2 regions of the Dyella marensis genome follow, and region 2 is predicted to be linked to the other one. Evidence: predicted binding sites of a transcription regulator. Region 2 holds the regulator's gene; the other holds the start of a gene.
The links. Region 2 encodes FliA, which starts transcription of late flagellar genes. Its sites were predicted from a motif close to TAAAGTTTNNCNNNCNNNGGCCGATAA; they were not measured.
Positions count from the first base shown of each region.

Region 1: ISN75_RS14830 (HDOD domain-containing protein) is a predicted target of FliA. The motif match lies at 5,877-5,903, and genes of this name have one in related genera.

Region 1 covers NZ_CP064029.1:3,440,908-3,449,919, forward strand. The annotation lists gene ISN75_RS14805 (alpha/beta hydrolase) at 1-885, opposite strand, end outside; gene ISN75_RS14810 (serine hydrolase) at 950-2,590, opposite strand; gene ISN75_RS14815 (hypothetical protein) at 2,687-3,670, opposite strand; gene ISN75_RS14820 (DUF72 domain-containing protein) at 3,825-4,658, shown strand; gene ISN75_RS14825 (LLM class flavin-dependent oxidoreductase) at 4,762-5,760, opposite strand; gene ISN75_RS14830 (HDOD domain-containing protein) at 5,949-6,998, shown strand; gene ISN75_RS14835 (oxidoreductase-like domain-containing protein) at 6,992-7,201, opposite strand; gene ISN75_RS14840 (class I SAM-dependent methyltransferase) at 7,206-7,973, opposite strand; gene ISN75_RS14845 (2'-5' RNA ligase family protein) at 8,054-8,653, opposite strand; gene ISN75_RS14850 (hypothetical protein) at 8,855-9,012, shown strand, end outside.
Region 2 covers NZ_CP064029.1:3,889,093-3,898,104, forward strand. The annotation lists gene ISN75_RS16980 (chemotaxis protein CheA) at 1-1,919, opposite strand, end outside; gene ISN75_RS16985 (protein phosphatase CheZ) at 1,933-2,565, opposite strand; gene cheY (chemotaxis response regulator CheY) at 2,562-2,969, opposite strand; gene ISN75_RS16995 (RNA polymerase sigma factor FliA) at 3,018-3,815, opposite strand; gene ISN75_RS17000 (MinD/ParA family protein) at 3,812-4,774, opposite strand; gene flhF (flagellar biosynthesis protein FlhF) at 4,771-6,120, opposite strand; gene flhA (flagellar biosynthesis protein FlhA) at 6,294-8,393, opposite strand; gene flhB (flagellar biosynthesis protein FlhB) at 8,415-9,012, opposite strand, start outside.

The DNA.
Region 1 (9,012 bases), 450 kb from region 2:
CTCCTCGGTGAGCGCCTTGCCCCAGGGGCCGTTGTTCACCGAATCGGCGAATTCGTGCGTACCGGTGGGGCTGGACTCGTCCAGGAACACCCAGATCATCGGCGGCATCTCGCCCTTGGCGGTCGCCGCGTAGCTGTTGGCGATCGGGCCGTACAGGCGGTCGCCGCCGCCGCCGAAGCCGTGCGTGTAGTACACCACCGGATAACGCTCGGCCTTCTTCGCCTCGTAGTCCGGCGGCAGCAGCACCCAGCCGCGCATATGGATGGGCCGGCCCCAGAACGCCGACAGCGCGGGGCTGACGAAATCGATCGGCCGCGCATGCTCGCGCGCAGCAGCCATCGCATCGCGCATGTCTTTCGAGGTGGACGGCGGCAAGGTCCACGCTTCGCGCGCCGGCAGCGCCCTGCTCAACTGCAGCACGGGCAGCGTCGCCGCCGGCAGATGCACCGGCGTCACCTCGCTGACCACGTCGCCCGCGCCGCGCCCGCTGTAGTTGTAGTTGTGGTTGGCATCGAGCACCGCCTGCACCAGGTAGTCGCCGGCCGGCAGCTTGGCCAGCGGGCCGGGAAAGGCGATGTCGTCGGCATCCAGGCTGACCGTGTCGCCGGGCGCCAGCCGCGCCACTTCGCGCGCGGCCACCAGGGTCTGGTCCGGATGCAGCGGATTGACGTCGACTTCCTCCACCTTGCCGTCCTTCGCCTCGGCCTTGGCCGCCGCGGCGCTGGTGACGAACAGCAGCAGGCGCCCGCCGACCGGCGCGGTCTGCGCGCCGCCGAGCTGCACCTGGACATAGTGATGCGCAACCGGCGCATCGTTGCGGGCCTGCGCGCTGCCGATGAGCGCAAGGCCCAGCAGCGCGGCGGCGACGGGACGGCGAAGCAGCATGGCGTTCTCCCTGAAAACCGGATGGGGAAGACGGCGGCGCAGCCCCCTGCGCCGCCGCCGGGGTTCAATCGTCTTTGGCGTTCTTCACCGGCGCCAGGCGCAGGTCCTGGAAGTCGAAGCTGAAATCGGTGAGCGGCGAGATCGGCTCCATGCGCGCCTCGCGGATCGCGCCGTCGGCATCGAGGGTGAAGCTGACGAAGGCGTCGGCATTGAGCGAGCGGTCGTCCCAGCGCACCACGAAGGTGTCGTGCTGCCACGGCGTCATGGTGCCCACCAGCTGTGGCGTCTTGCTGAAGGTCAGGCGCAGCTTGCCGCCCTCCTGCGCGACCACGACGTCGCCGTACCAGCGGTCGCGATAGGTGCCGGCATACCTGGCGACGGCCAGCGAGGGCTTGCCGTTCCTGTCGCGCGCGGCCTCGTGCTGCTTCCAGCTGTCGTCGGCCTTGTCTTCGGACTTCTTCACCGCGGCGGCATACGCGGCGACCCAATCGGTCTTGTCGCGGCCCAGGTACGCATCGAGCACACGATAGGTGACCGCGTTGAACGCGGCGCCGGATTCCTGGTTGGTCAGCACCACCACGCCGAGCTTCAGCTCCGGCACCAGGGTCAGGCGCGAGACCATGCCCGGCCAGCCGCCGGTGTGCCACACCAGGCGCTGCCCGCGGTAGTCGGTCAGGAACCAGCCCTCGCCGTAGCCGGCGAAGTTCGGCTTGACCGCGGCCAGTTCCGGCACCGGCGGTTCGCCGATGCGCATCGGCGTGAGCATCGACCACATCTGCTTCTGGCTTTCTTCCTTGAACAGGCGCTTGCCGTCCGGCAGCGCGCCGCCGGCCAGCTGCACGTTCATCCACTTGGTCAGGTCGTGCACGCTGGCATAGATGCCGCCGGCGCCGGGGTTGTTGACCCAGGCCATCGGCGGCACCGGCTTCAGGTCCTTGAAATCGAACTTGGCGTGGCCCATGGCTACGTCCATGCCGGGCTTCAGATAGGTCATGTCGACCAGCGACTCGTCCATGCCTACCGGCTTGAACAGGTTGTCGCGCACGAAGTCGGCGTAGCTCTGGCCCGAGGTTTCCTCGATCACCAGCGTGGCCACCGCGAACAGGATGTTGTCGTAGGCGTAGGCGCTGCGGAAGCTGGTGGCCAGCGGCACCTCGCGCAGGCGCTGCACCACTTCCCTGGTGCTGTATCTGGTGGGCGGCCAGTACAGCAGGTCGCCCGCGCCCAAGCCTAAGCCGCTGCGGTGGGCGAGCAGGTCGCGGATGCGCATCTCGCGCGTGACGTACGGGTCGGACATCTGGAACCACGGCAGATGGTCGATCACGCGGTCGTCCATCTTCAGCTTGCCGCGCTCGGCCAGGATCTGCAGCGAGGCGGCGGTAAAGGCCTTGGTGTTGGAGGCGATGGCGAACAGCGTGTGGGCATCCACCGCGCCGGACTTGCCGGCCTCTTTCTCGCCGAAGCCCTGCTCCAGCACCACCTTGCCGTCCTTGACGATGGCCACCGCGATGCCCGGCACCTCGAACTGCTTGCGCGCGCTGTCGACGTAGGCGGTGAAGTCCTGCAATTGCGCGGGCAGCGCCGCGCTGGCGGAGGCGGCCGGCGCGCTATCGGGCAGCGGCGGCTGCGCCCAGACCGGGGAAGCGGCAAAGGCCAGCAGCGCGGCGCAGCAGGCCAGGCGCGGGGACAGGACTCGTCGGGACATCGTCGGCTCCAGCTTGGCGAAAGCGGCCAACTATCGCGGCAAAGCCGCGCCGGCGCCAGCGCGGAAAGTCACAGCCGCCGCGGGGCGCCTGCCAACTCAGTCGTGCGCGGGCTTGCCGCGGCTTTCCAGCCACGGCGCCAGCGACACCGACCAGATGTTTTCGCTGGCGTTGTCCCAGGCCTGCATGCGCGCCAGGTCCTTCTCGGCCTGCTCATGCGAACGCGGATAGCTCACTTTCTCCGCGCGATGGCTGCTGAAGTAGAGCGTGCGGCCGTCCGGCCCCAGGTGCGCGCCCCAGGGGTCGCCGACGTTGACCGCATCGCCCAGGTCGACCGGCGCGCCCCAGCCGCTGCCTTCGCGGAAGGCGATGTACAGGCGGTCGGCCTTGCCCTTCCCCGCGTAATCGGCGTCGAACACGATGAAAGACTCATCGGGCGCGATCGCCGGATCGAGCTTGTGCGCGGCCGCGTCGCCCAGCACCACCAGCTCCGGCGCCTCGTAGGTGCCGTTGCGGTACTGCGTGCGGTACAGGCGGAACTCGTCGTCGTCGCCCGGACGCTGGAAATACACGCTGCCATCGGCGGCAACGCTCGGCGCATAGGTGCGCGTGCTGCTGTTGACCGCATCCGGCAGCCGCACCGGCTCGCCCCAGCCGTCGCCCTTGCGCTCGACGCGCCACAGATGCCCGCCCGCCGCATGCTGCACCTTGCCGTTCGCCATCACGCCATCCAGCGCCTTGCCGCCGGGCGTGTCGGGACGGTTGGAGGTGAACACGATGAAGGAGCCGTCCGGCGCCATCGCCGGATCGTGGTCCAGCCATTGTCCGGAGAACGGTGCGATGCGCGGCTCGGACCAGGCGTGGCCGATCTTGTGCGATTCCAGGATCACCGCGTTCGGCCAGCTGATGCGGTCGAAGAACACGGTGTGGCCGTCCGGCGAGAACGTGGCGGAGTCTTCGTTGGCCGGGCCGGACACCACGCCCGGCGCGAAGATTTCCGGCACGGTGTCGCGTGTATCGGCCACGGCGTTCGCTGCCACGGCAAGACCCAGCGACAGCAGGGCGTAAGCGAACGGTTTCATGGACGGATCCGTCGATGCCGTAACGGCGATGCGCCTGGATACGCTTCGCCCCGGCGCGCGGCGCGTGCCTGAAGTCACGACCGCGGGTTCACGCGCCGCCATGGCATCATCGCCGCCCCGCCACCGCGCCCCGCCAAGCCAGCGACCCGACCCGATGGACGATCTCTTCAGCAGCGCCACGCCCCGCGCCGAACGCATCCGCACCGGCATCGGCGGCTGGAACTACGCACCCTGGCGCAAGAATTTCTACCCGGAAGGACTGGTGCAGCGGCGCGAGCTGGAATACGCCAGCCGGCACCTGCGCGCGATCGAGATCAACGGCACTTACTACGGTGCGCAGAAGGCCGAGACCTACGGCCGCTGGGCGGCGGAGACGCCGGAAGGTTTCGTGTTTTCCTTGAAAGCGCCGCGCTATGTCACGGAGGGCAAGCGCCTGGCGGCCACCGGCAAAGGCATCGACAGTTTCGTGCACGGCGGCCTGGCCGAAATGGGCGACCGGCTGGGGCCGATCCTGTGGCAGTTGCCGCCGTCGCGCGCGTTCGATGCGGACGACATCGCCGCGTTTCTCGACCTGCTGCCGCGCCAATTGAACGGCAAGCCGCTGCGCCACGTGCTGGAGGTGCGGCATCGCAGTTTTCTCAGCGATGCGTATGTGGCGCTGGCGCGCGAGCGGCGTATTCCCACCGTGTACACCGACTCGCCGGAGTATCCGAATATCGCCGACCTGACCGGCGATTTCGCCTATGCGCGGCTGATGCGCAGCGCGGATGGCGAGGCGACGGGGTATCCGGCCTCCGCGCTGGACGAGTGGGCCGATCGCGCGCAGCGCTGGGCGCGTGGCGAGGATTGCGAAGAGCTGCCGCATTTCGCGGCGCCGCTGGCGAAGGCGGAGCCGCGCGATGTGTTCGTTTATTTCATCAGTGCGGCGAAGCATCTGAATCCGGCGGCGGCGATGGCGCTGCAGAAACGCGTCGACCGCACGGCGTAGGTTGGGGTGAGCCGCAGGCAAACCCCAACAATGCGGTGCGTTTGGATGTTGCGATGTTGGGGTTCGCCTGCGGCTCACCCCAACCTACGCCGGCTTGATCCGCCTAGGCCGCGGCGGTGAGTTCTTCGCGGATCGCCGCCACCATCTCGTACGACCTGCGGCGCAGCGCATGCTCGAACACATTCGCCGTGATCATCAGCTCATCCGGCTGGTGACGCCCGATAAACGCGAGCAAGCCCTCCCGCACCGAACGCGCATCGCCCACCACCGAACAGGCCAGCGCGCGCTCCACGCCGAACTTCTCGGTCGGCGTCCAGTAGCTCTCGATGTCGTCGATCGGTGGCGGAATCAGCCCCGGCATGCCGCGGCGCAGATTGATGAAGCTCTGCTGCTGGGTGGTGAACAGCTTGCGCGCCTGCGCATCGCTTTCGGCCGCGATCACGTTGATGCCGAGCATCGCGTGAGGCCGCGCCAGGTGTTCCGACGGGCGGAAATCGCGGCGATACAACGCCAGTGCCTCGTCCATCGCATCCGGCGCGAAGTGCGAAGCGAATGCATACGGCAGGCCCAGCGCCGCGGCCAGGCGCGCGCCGAACAGGCTGGAGCCGAGGATCCACACCGGCACGTCGATACCCGCGCCGGGCACCGCGCGCACCGGCTGGCCGGCCTGCGCCGGCTGGAAATACCTCAGCAGCTCCTGCACGTCTTCGGGGAACGCATCGGCGCTCTCGTAATAGCGGCGCAGCGCGCGTGCCGTCGGCTGGTCGGTGCCGGGCGCGCGGCCCAGGCCCAGGTCGATGCGGCCGGGATACAGCGAAGCCAGCGTGCCGAACTGCTCGGCCACCTGCAGCGGCGCGTGGTTGGGCAGCATGATGCCGCCGGCGCCGACGCGGATGCTCGAGGTGCCGCCGGCGATATGGCCGATCAGCACCGAAGTGGCGGCGCTGGCGATGCCGGGCATGTTGTGGTGCTCGGCCAGCCAGTAGCGCCGGTAGCCCAGGCGCTCGGCCAGGCGGGCCAGGTCCAGGCTGTTGGCGAAGGCCTGCGCCGGCGTGCTGCCCTGGGTGACCGGCGCCAGATCGAGTACGGAAAACGGAATCATGGAGTGTCCTCGCGGCGAAGCTCCCGATCTGGGGGCGGACCGGGGCATTGCCAGCCTCCCCGGTACAGAAAATGTCGACCGGCCTGCAGAGCCGGCGACGCGGGCGGCCCATGCTCTACAGCTTCGATCCGGGCAGCCGATAACCCGGCGGGGAGACCGCGTCCGCGGCAGCAGGGGAGAACCACACGATGTACTGGCTAAGGCGCTTCTTCGCCCCCTCGCCCCTGCCCGCCGTACAGCCGCTGGCGCGCGCGCAGTTCCAGCGCCCGGCCAGGGCGCCGGCCGCTCCGCTGGCAGCGCCTGCGCCCGCCCCCGCGCCGGAATTGGCTGCGCTGGCCGAACGCTTCCAGCGCTTCATGCTCGGCCTGCCCGACGCGCGCCAGGGTGCCAACCCGAACGAGGCCGCCCTGCTGCGGCGCCTGCAGATCGTGGCCGAGCGCTTCGACGTGCGCAGCCTGCCGCGCCTGCCCGCGGTGCTGCCGCAGCTGCTGCTGGCATTGAAGAACGACGACGTGGCCGGCGCCGAGCTGGCGCGCCTGGTCGGGCGCGATCCGATGCTGGTCGGCGAAGTGATGCGGGTCAGCCGCAGCATCTACTACCGCACCCTGCATTCGATCCAGAGCCTGCAGCACGCGGTGGTGCTGCTGGGCCAGGACGGGCTGCGCCGCGTGGCGACCCAGCACATGATGAAACCGATCCTGCAGGCCAGCGCTGGCGTGCACGGCCTGGTGGCGGGACAGCGGCTGTGGGATCACGCCGAACGCTGCGCGCATGCCAGCGCGTTTCTCGGCAAGTTCGCCGGCTGCGATCCGTTCGAGGCTTACCTGGCCGGCATCGTGTGCAATACCGGCACCGGTGCGGTGATCCATCTGCTGAGCATGGAAGAGATTGCCGCGCCCGAGACGCTGAGCCCCGCCTTCCTCGAAGGCTGCGCGCAGCTGGGCGCGAGCCTGACCTTGCGCGCCGCGCGCCACTGGGAACTGCCGGGCGCGGTGATCCAGGCGCTGTCCGAACATGCGCAGGAACAGGCGCCGGAAACGCTGTCTCCGCTCGGCAAGACGTTGCACGTGGCGCATTACCTGTCGATGGCGCAGCTGCTGCGCGATCATCGCGCGCTCGAGGCCATGCCCGATCTCAGCGAAGCCTGGCCGGCGCGCTTCGCACCGGCGCAGGTCGCGCGCTGCCAGCAGGATCTGCAGCACCAGTTCGATTCCGTGCCGCGCGAAAAAGGCTACTGATCCTTGGGCGCTTCCGGATGGCGTTCCAGCCATTCCGCCAGCGCCGCCTTGTAGCGGTCCAGCGCCGCTTCGTACAGATCGTAGATGCAGGGCACGCAGCCCTCGCCGCAGCAGTCGAGCGCGTCGGGTTCGATGGGCCTTACCGGCCGCGGATCGCCGGGAGGCGCGGAGCCTCCCGGCGCTTGTTCTTCAGAGCCGCTCAAGCGCTCAACCCGGCTTGCGGAACCGGTACGCGAACTGATCGGTATGCCCGCGTATGGCCTTGTCGAAGACCTTGATGTCGTGCGGATCGGCGGGATTGCGCAGCACGTTGCTTTCGCCGTCGAACACGAAGCCCGCCGCTTCCACCTGCTTCTTGACGATGGCCGGATCGATGCGGTGCAAGGTATCGGTGTCGCGCATGCCGGAACCGGCTTCGGCCACGTGGTCGACGATCACGAACAGGCCGCCGGGCTTGAGCGCATCGAACACCTGCTTGTTGAGCACGGCCGGATCGATCTTGCCCATGAACTTGTCCGGGTAGTCGTGGTAGTTCTGCGAGGTGAACACCATGTCGACCGGCTTGGGCACGCTGAACTGGTTGCCCGGCTGCAGCAGCACGCTGACGTTCTTGTAGTGCGGCTGCGCGGCGAGCGCGTTGGAGGCCTTTACGTCGGAATCGGCTTCCTGCGCATACTCGTTGGGCCACACGTCGTAGACATGTCCGCCGTCGCCGACGGCGGCGCTGAACAAGCGGGTGAAGTAACCGCCGCCGGGAATCAGGTCGACCACGCTTTGGCCGGGCTTCACTTCGGCGAAGGCCAGCAGCTCGCCGCCCTTGCGGCGCGCGTCGTTGGCGGCGTCCGCCTTGCGCGCCGGATCGGCGACCGCGGCGGCGACGTTGGCGGGCATGGCGCCGGCGGGCTTCGGCGGCTGTGCCGCGGCGGCCAGCGGCAGGGCAAGGACGATCAACGCTGCGAGAACGGTCGTGCGCATGACGGGACTCCGCGGTGGGTTGGGAGCGGCATTGTGCGCCTAAACCGCGGGCCGGGAGCCAGGACCTTCGGCACCTCCGCTCAGGCCAGCGGCCAGCTGTGCAGCAGCCGGTAATCGCCCTGCCCGACCACGCTGTGCACCAGCGCCAGCTGCTGCACGCGCCAGGCCAGCGGCCCCACCGGAAGCTCCGGCAGCAGGCCGCCGCGGCTGTAGCCCAGGGTGACGTGCGGGGTGAACGTGCGCGACAGATGCGCGCCCTGGCCGGCGCGGATCAGGCCTTCGCGCAGCTGGCTCCACAGCTGCAGCAGCGGCGCGGGCACCTCGCGCGAACGCAGGATGCAGGGCGGTTCGCGGCCGTGGAAGCTGGCCGCGTAGTCCAGCGTCCATTCGAAGGCACCGGCCTGCAGCGCATCGCCGGCGCGGGTGGCGGCCTGCACGATGTCGTCGCGCAGCATCGGATGGTCGCCCAGGAAATGCACGGTGGCGTGGTAGCGCGCCGGCGACACCCAGCGCAGGCGCAGGCCGGGCTGGCCGGCTTTCAGCATGTCGGCGACGCCGGCGAAAGCGGCGCGCGTGGCCTCGTCCGGCAGCAGGGCGAAGAACAGGCGGTGGGTCTGCGCGGGCTCGGCCTGGCCGCCCAGCAGGTCCAGCTGGGGCGAGTCAAAGACGTTCGGTGTCATGGCGGCATCCGCTGTGCATCGGCGCGCACCTTAGCGCAAGCCATGCGGCGCCGGGAGCGCCACGCGGCGATAACAAGCAGCGCACGCCCTGCTTACTCAAGCAGGCCAACAATACGCCGCAGGAAGCCACGCCTCGCGCGGCGGCCCGGACGACCGCACCGCGCGGGGCTCACCGCGCCGGTTCGCCGGCGGGAGGTCGCCATGAAGACCCGCTGCGTATTCAGCACGCCCGATGTGGACGCGGCGCGCGCCGCGATGCGCGCCGCGCTCGACGCCGGTATCGACGACAGCGACATCTGCTTCGTCGCCCGCGACGATATCGAGCTGGCCAGGATCCCCGATCACCGCATGACCGGCCG
Region 2 (9,012 bases):
GGCGCCAGCTGCCACGGACCGCCTTCGCCGGCCAGGCCCGCCAGGTCCAGCACCAGGGCCAGGCGCCCGTCGCCGGTGATGGTCGCGCCGGCCACGCCGGCGGTGCCGGCGAACAGCCGCCCCAGCGGCTTGACCATCACGTCCTCGCGGCCGAGCACGTCGTGCACCAGGCAGCCCAGGCGCTGGTGGCCGATATGCAGCACCACCACGTGGCGGCCAGCCGTCGGCGCGGCCGCCGACCATGCGGCCAGGTCGCCCAGCGGCAGCGCGCGGTCGCGGTGCGCGGCAATCAGGCTGCCGTCGAGCAGGCGGTCCTGCCCGGCGGAGAGTTCGAACACTTCGTCCACGTTGCTCAGCGGCATCGCGAACAGGCGCGCGCCGACGCGCACCATCAGCACGCGCACGATCGCCAGCGTCAGCGGCACGGTCAGCTCAAGCTCGCTGCCCTGCCCCAGCTTCGAGCGCACCTGCAAGGTGCCGCCGAGTTCCGCCACGCGCGTCTTGACCACGTCCATGCCGACGCCGCGGCCGGAGATGTCGGACACCTGCGCGGCAGTGCTGAAGCCTGGGCGGAAAATCAATTCCAGGCATTCGGTCTCGGACAGGCGCGCGGCCTGCGCCGCGTCGATCACGCCTTTCTCCACCGCCTTGCGGCGCAGGATGTCCGGATCCATGCCGCGGCCGTCGTCGGCCACCACGATCACGATGCGCTCGCCGCGCTGGCTGGCCGCGAGGCGCACGCGGCCCTTGCGCGGCTTGCCGGCGCTTTCGCGCACGTCCGGCGTTTCCAGGCCGTGGTCGACCGCGTTGCGCAGCAGGTGAATCAGCGGATCGGCCAGCGCCTCGACCAGGCTGCGGTCCAGGTCGGTGTCCTCGCCTTCCAGCACCAGCTCGATCTCCTTGCCGAGCTGGCGGGCGAGATCGCGCACGATGCGCGGGAAGCGCTGGAACAAGCGGCCCACCGGCTGCATGCGCATGCCGAGCACGGCGCCCTGCAGTTCGTCGGCCACGCGATCGAGTTCGCCGGCCGCGGTGTTGAACGGTTCATCGCCGCTGCTGGCGGCGAGGCTCAGCAATCGATTGCGCACCAGCACCAGTTCGCCGGCACGGTTGACCAGCGCATCGAGGCGGCCGGTGTCCACGCGCACGGTGGCTTCCGGCGGCGGCGCGGCCTTTGCCGCGGCTTTGGCCGGCGCGGGCGCTGCGGCAGCCTTCGCCGCGGCGCCGGGTGCGGCGCCCTTGCCATGCAGGCTGTCAAGCAGCGCTTCGAATTCGCTGTCGTCGATGGTGCCGGCCGACGGCTGCACCGGCGCGCCGGGCGCCTTGCCCTTGCCGTGCAGGTTGTCCAGCAGGTTTTCGAACTCGGCGTCGTCGATCGTCTCGGACGCCGGCGGCTGCACCGGTGCGCCCGGCGCGCCGCCCATGCCGTAGAGACTGTCGAGCAGCGCCTCGAATTCACTGTCGTCGATGGTGCCACTCTCCTCCGTCGCCGGCGCGGGTGCCGGCACGGGGGCGGGCGCCGGAGCCGGCGCTCGTGCCGCATGCGGCTGCAGCCGCACCAGCAGCGCCGCGGGCGCCACCGGCATGTCGCCGGACGCGGCGAGCGCGGCCATCATCGCGTTGACCAGGTCCAGCGCTTCCAGCAATGCGTCCATCCGCGCCGCATCGATCAGCACGTGGCCGGCGCGCGCTTCGTTGAGCAGGTCCTCGGCGTGATGGCACAGCTGCACCATCGGGTCGATGCCGAGGAAGCCCGCGCCGCCCTTCACCGTGTGGAAGGCGCGGAACACCGCATTGAGCAGTTCGGCGTCGCGCGGCGCTTCCTCCAGCGCCACCAGCTGTTCGCCCAGGCGCTGCACCAGTTCCCCGGCCTCGACCAGGAAATCGTCGCGCAGCTCGCTGTCGAGTGACGGATCCATCGGAACCCCGCGCTCAGAAACCGAATTCGCTGAGCAGGCGGTCCGCCTCGTCCTGGCTGTTCACCTTGGCCGCGGCCACCGGCGCTTCGCCGCCGGCCAGCGCGCCGGTGAGGCGCACCAGTTCCAGCAGCGAGGACTCCACGCTGCCGATAAAGGTGGACACTTTCTTGATGCGCTGGCCGGACAGGTCCTGCCACGACTGCGCCATCACCATGTCCGACAGCCCTTCGCGGCACTGCCCGGCAAACTGCCGCGCCTGTGTCGCCAGCTCCGCCGCTTCGCCGCCGCCGGCCAGCACGGCATCAGCGCTGCTTTCCAGCGCGCTGGCCTGCGGGCGCATGCGCTCGGCGAAATCGATGCTGCGATGGGCGGCCTTGGCGCTCATCTCCAGCACGTCGTGCAGATGCTGGCGCGCGTCGGCCACGCTACCGGGCACGCCTTCCTGGGCCAGCTCGCCGCCGAGGCGGCGCACGGCTTCGTGCAGGTCGCGGGCCAAGAGGCCCAGCGCGCGGAACAGGTGCTGCTCGCGCTGGCGCACCATGGTGTCCAGCGCCATCTCGAAGGCGGCGCCGTCGGGGCTGGCCAGCAGCTCCTGCACTTCCTGCGGCAACGCCGCGCTCATGGGGGTAATCATCACGGCGCTCATGCGCTTGCTCCTTGCGCGGCGAGCCGCTCGAAGATCTTGTCCAGCTTTTCCTTCAGCGTGACCGCGGTGAAGGGCTTGACGATGTAACCGTTCACGCCGGCCTGGGCGGCGGCGATGATCTGGTCGCGGTTGTTCTCGGCGGTGACCATCAGCACCGGCAGGCCTTTCAGCGCGGGCTCGGCGCGGATCGCGCGCAGCAGGTCGATGCCGGTCATGTTCGGCATGTTCCAGTCGGTCACCACCATGTCGAACGACTGCTGCTTGAGCACCGCCATGGCATTGACGCCGTCGTCGGCTTCCTGGATCAGCGCATTGGTGAAGCCCAGCTCCACCAGCAGGTTGCGCACGATGCGCCGCATGGTGGAGAAGTCGTCCACCACGAGGATTTTCATGTTCTTGTCCAACGTCGGCTCCAGGGGTCCTAGTGGGGTTTGAGGGGTGTGGTTCGGAGCTCAGCGCGTCGCCGCGGCCGCGGACTTCGTGCCGCCGCGGCGCCCGCCGCCGGCGCCCTTGGCGTCTTCGGCTTCGCGCCAACCGGTCATCCGTGCACGCAACCGGATCAGCGCCTGCCCATGGATCTGGCACACCCGCGATTCCGTCACGCCGAGCACGGCGCCGATCTCCTTCAAATTCAGTTCCTGCTCGTAGTACAGCGACATCACCAGCTGCTCGCGCTCCGGCAACCCGCCGATCGCCTCCACCAGCGCCCCGCGCATGCCTTCCTGCTCGAAGCGGTCCTGCGGCCCCAGGCCTTCCTGGTCGGCCACGTCGAGCGCTGCGCCGTCCTCGTCGTCCTCCGGCGCGGAGAGGCTGAGCAGGCGCGCGCTGGCCGCGTCGGCCAGGATCTGGTGGTACTCCTGCGCGTCGATGCCCAGCCGCCGGATGACCTCGGCGTCGGTGGCGTCGGCGCCCGTTTCGTTCTCGATCTGGCGCACCACCTCCGACACTTCGCGCAACTTGCGGTGCACCGAGCGCGGCGTCCAATCGGTCTTGCGCAGCTCGTCCAGCATGGCGCCGCGGATGCGGATGCCCGCATAGGTCTCGAAGCTGGCCATGCGGTCGGTCGCATAGTTCCGCGCCGCTTCCAGCAGGCCGATCATGCCGGCCTGCACCAGGTCGTCCACGTCCACGCTGGGCGGCAGCCGGCCCATCAGGTGATAGGCGATACGGCGCACCAGCGGAGCGTGCCGGCGCACCATCTCCTCCGTGCTTTCGCGTTGCAGTTGCAGATATTCGGAAGCCACGCTCATCTCACACCCCCCTCGCGTACCGGGTCCGGCGCCATGGCGACCTGCCCTCCAAAAAAGGCGATGCGGTCGCGACCCGTGCGCAGGGGTTCTCCCCATGTATCGACCGCACCCGCCATTTGCTTGAATCCCCGTGCGGACCGGCTGGCCGGCCACAGATCCACCACCGCGCCCTGGCGGCGGATGGCCTGGCGCAGGTGTTCGTCGTAAGGAACCGCGCCCATGAAATCCAGCGCCACATCCAGAAACCGGTCGCACACGCGGGCCAGCTTCTCGTACAGCTGCCGCGCCTCGCCGGCGTGGCGCACCATGTTGGCCACCACGTGGAAGCGCCGTACGCAGAAGTCGCGGCTGAGCACCTTGGTCAGCGCGTAGGCGTCGGTGAGCGAGGCCGGCTCGTCGCAGACCACCAGCACCACGTCGTCGGCCGCCGCGGCGAACATCACCACGTTGTCGGCCACGCCGGCGGCGGTGTCCACGATCAGGAATTCCGGCGGATCGGGCAGTTCGTCGAAGGCGCGGATCACCGCGGCGTGCTCGCGCGTATCCAGCTGGGCCAGGCGGCGCGCGCCGGAGCCGGCCGGGATCACCTTCAGCCCGTGCGGCGCCGGCAGCATCAATTCGCCGAGCGAGCAGCTGCCGTCCAGCAGGTGGCCGATATGCCGCGACGGCTGTAGGCCGAGCAGCACGTCCAGGTTGGCCAGGCCCAGGTCCGCATCCAGCAGCGCCACCTCGCGCCCGGCCATGGCCAGCGACATGCCGAGGTTCACCGCCACGGTGGACTTGCCCACGCCGCCCTTGCCGCCGGCCACGGCGATCGCGCGGCAGCGGCGCGGCGGCGCGGCGGGCAGCGAATGGCCCGCGCCTGCGGAGAGCGGGCGCACGTCATCGTTGCCGGAAGAATGAAAAGCCGAGAACAGATTGCTCAGGCCCCAGGCCTGGTCCATCGCCAGCGTGGTCATCGTGCACCCGCCACGGCCAGGCCGAAGCGCTCGGCCATATAGCCTTCGTCCACCGCCGGCGCATTGCCCCTGAGCACCTGCGCGGCGCGGCAGACCAGCACGCGCGCATCGGCGGTGGCGAGGTCTTCGGGCACGCGCTGGCCGTCGGTGGTGTAGTCCAGCGGCAGCCGGTGGCGGATCAGCGCGGACAGCGCGCCGCCCAGGCTGGGCGCTTCGTCGAGCTTGGTGAGGATGCACGCCTGCGGCTGCTGCGGCAGGAAGGCGCGCACCATGTCGTCGATCGCCTGCGCCTGCGCATTGGCGGCCAGCACCAGGCAGGTGCGCAGTTCGCCGGCGGCGCGCAGCAGTTGCATCTGCTGCTCCAGGCGCGGATCGCTGCCGGCCACGCCGGCGGTGTCGACCAGCACCACGCGGCGGCCGCGCAGCACGTCGAGCACTTCGCGCAGGCTTTCGGCATCGTGCGCGGGAAACACGCGGGTGCCGAGCAGGCGGCCGTAGTGCTCCAGCTGCGCGGCGGCGCCGATGCGGTAGTTGTCGGTGCTGACCAGGGCCACCTGCGAAGCGCCATGGCGCAGCACGGCGCGCGCGGCGAGCTTGGCGATGGTGGTGGTCTTGCCCACGCCGGTCGGTCCGACCAGGGCCACCACGCCGCCGCTGGCGGCGACGTCGTAGCCGGTGACGGCGAGGCTGCGGCTGAGCACGCCCAGCGGCAGATAGCGCGCCTGGTCGGCGCTGAGGCGGTCGGGCAGTTCGTCGGCGAGGCGGCGCGCCACGTCCGGCTCGATGCCGATGCGCGTCATGTCGCGCAGCACGCGGCCGCGCAGCGGATGGCGGCGCTGCAGGTCGTTCCATGCGAGCGAAGCCATCTGAGATTCCAGCAGTTCGCGCAGGCTGCCCAGCTCGGCGCGCATGCGCGCGGTGTCGAGCGCGGCCTGCTCCACCATCGGATGCAGCGGGGCCGGTTCGGCGGGTGCGGCGGCGGGTTCGGGTTTTGCCGCGGCGACCGGTGCGGCGGCGACGGGCGCGGCAACCGGCGCTACCGGTGCACGCTGCGCGGGCGCGGCAACGGGAGCCACCGGCGCGGGCGCCGGCGCACGCCGCGGCTTGGGCGGCAGCACCGGCGGTTCCGCCGCGCGCTCGCGCACGATGCGCACTTCGGTCGGCAACGGTTCGCCCGAGCGCGCGGCCTCGCGCACCAGGGACTCGTCATAGTCGACGGCGGCAATGATCTCCACGCCCTCGTCGAGACGGCGCGTGGAAAGAATGACCGCGTCGGGGCCTTGTTCCTCGCGCACTTCGCGCATGGCCTGGCGCATGTCGGGCGCTACGAAACGCTTTATTTTCATGAAAAGGTTTTCCTTGCGCCCGGGGAATAGGGAATAGGGAATAGGGAATAGGCAAGCCGCGCTGTTTGCCGGCAAGTCGACCATGAGTTTTTCACTACCTGCGGGCGCAACACGCACAAGTCGCGGCAGCCTTGCTTTTCCGATTCTCTATTCCCCATTCCCTATTCCCCCACTCAACGTCCCAGCGCCTGCACCAAACGCACCCGACGGTTGTCGGGCACCTCGTTGTAAGCCAGTACGTGCAGGTTCTGTGCCACGTGGCGGGTGAAGCGCGCGAGCCACGGCCGCAGCTGCGGCGCGACCAGCAGCACGGCCGGTTCGCCGCCCATTTCCTGGCGGCGCGCGGCGTCGGCGACGCCGCTCTGCAGGCGGTCGGCCAGGCCCGGTTCCACCGCGGCGCCCGCCACGCCGCCATTGGCCAGCGAACCGAGCAGGATCTGCTCCAGTTCCGGCGCCAGCGTGATGACCGGGATCTCGGTGCCCAGGCCGGCGATCTCCTGCACGATCTGGCGGCCCAGCGCCACGCGCACGGCGGCGGTGAGCGCGCCGGGATCCTGACTCTGGCCCGCGTGTTCCGCCAAGGATTCGACGATGGAACGCATGTTGCGGATCGGCACCCGCTCGGCCAGCAGGTTCTGCAGCACCTTCACCACCACGCCCAGCGACATGCGCTTGGGCACCAGGTCTTCCACCAGCTTCGGCGCGGCGGCGGCGAGGCGGTCCAGCAACTGCTGCACGTCCTGGTGGCTGAGCAGTTCGTGCGCGTGGCCCTGCAGGATGTGCGACAGATGCGTGGCCACCACGGTGGCGGGGTCGACCACGGTGTAGCCCAGCGCCTGCGCGTTGTCGCGCTGGCCGGATTCGATCCACACCGCTTCCAGGCCGAAGGCCGGATCGCGCGTGGCGATGCCTTGCAAGCTGCCGTGCACGCGGCCGGGATTGATCGCCAGCAGGCGTTCGTTGTGCACCTCGGCCTCGCCCATCGGCACGCCCATCAGGGTGATGCGATAGGTGTTGGGGCCCAGGTCGAGGTTGTCGCGGATGTGCACCGGCGGGACCAGGAAGCCCAGCTCCTGCGACAGCTTGCGGCGCACCGACTTGATCCGCCCCATCAGCTCGCCGCCCTGGTTCTTGTCCACCAGCGGGATCAGGCGATAACCCACTTCCAGGCCTACCGGATCGACGCCGGCGACATCTTCCCAGCCCAGCTCCAGGCGCTCGGCCGGCGCCGCGGCGGGCGCGGCTTCGGCGATGGCTTCCTCGGCCAGCCTGGCGCGCGTCTCGCGCTCGCGCTTGAGCATCATCCACGCGGAGCCGCCGCAGATCGCGCCCAGCAGCAGGAAGGCGATGTTCGGCATGCCGGGCACCAGGCCCATCACGCCCAGCACCACGCCAGCCACCGCCAGCGCGCGCGGCTGGCCGAACACCTGGCCGAGCACCTGCTTGCCCATGTCCTGGGCGCGCGAGACGCGGGTGACGATCACCGCGGTGGCGATCGACAGCATCAGCGCCGGCACCTGCGCGACCAGGCCGTCGCCGATGGTGAGCAAGGTGTAGGTCTTGGCCGCGTCGCCGGCGCTGAGGCCGTGCTGCATCACACCGACGAAGAAGCCGCCGACGATATTGATCACCAGGATCAGGATGCCCGCCGTGGCGTCGCCGCGCACGAACTTGGAGGCGCCGTCCATCGAGCCGTAGAAGTCCGCTTCCTCGCGCACTTCCTGGCGGCGCTCGCGCGCCTGTTCCTGGGTGAGCAGGCCGGCGTTGAGGTCGGCGTCGATCGCCATCTGCTTGCCGGGCATGGCATCCAGGGTGAAGCGCGCGGTCACTTCGGACACGCGCGTGGCGCCCTTGGTCACCACCACGAAGTTGATGATGGTGAGGATGGCGAACACCACCAGGCCCACCGCGAAATTGCCGCCGATGACGAACTCGCCGAAGGCCTCGATCACCTTGCCCGCCGCGCCCGGGCCGTTATGCCCGTGCAGCAGCACCACGCGGGTGGAGGCGATGTTCAGCGCCAGGCGCAGCAGGGTGGCCATCAGCACCACGGTCGGAAACGCGGCGAATTCCAGCGGCCGCATCACGTAGATCACCGCCAGCAGGATCACCAGCGACAGTGCGATGTTGAAGCTGAACAGCATGTCCAGCAGGAACGGCGGCATCGGCAGCATCACCATCGCCAGCGCGGCCAGCATCACGATGGGCGCACCGGCCCCGCGGCGGGTGATCTGCTTGAAGGTGTCGAACGCGCTTGCGCTTGCGGCAGCCATGGAGCGGTGTCCTGGAAAGAATCAGCGGTAAGGGCCGAGCAGGCCCGGATCGACCTGCGGCGAAGGAGGTACGGGCGGCGCGTCGCCATGCGCGACGGCCTGGCGCAGCTGGAACACATAGGCCAGCACCTGCGCCACGGCGACGTAGAGCGCGGCGGGAATCTCGCGGCCGAGTTCCGTGGTGGCGTAGAGAGCACGCGCCAGCGGCGGCGCTTCCACCATCGGGATGCGGTGCCCGGCGGCGACCTGGCGGATCTGCATGGCCAGCACGTCGGCGCCCTTGGCGACCACGCGCGGCGCGCGCATGCGGCTCTCGTCGTATTTCAGCGCCACGGCGAAGTGGGTGGGGTTGGTCACCACCACGTCGGCCTTGGGCAGTTCCTGCATCATGCGGCGGCGCGCCAGCTGGTGCTGCACCTGGCGGATGCGGCCCTTCAGTTCCGGATTGCCTTCGCTTTCCTTGTTCTCGTCGCGCAGCTCCTGCTTGGTCATGCGCAGGCGGCGGCCGTGGTCGTAGCGCTGGTAGGCCGCATCGATGCCGCCGATCAGCGCCAGCATGGTGCCGAACAGCAGCGCGGCATGACCCAGCTGCGACAGCGACAGCGCGATGCCTGCGCCG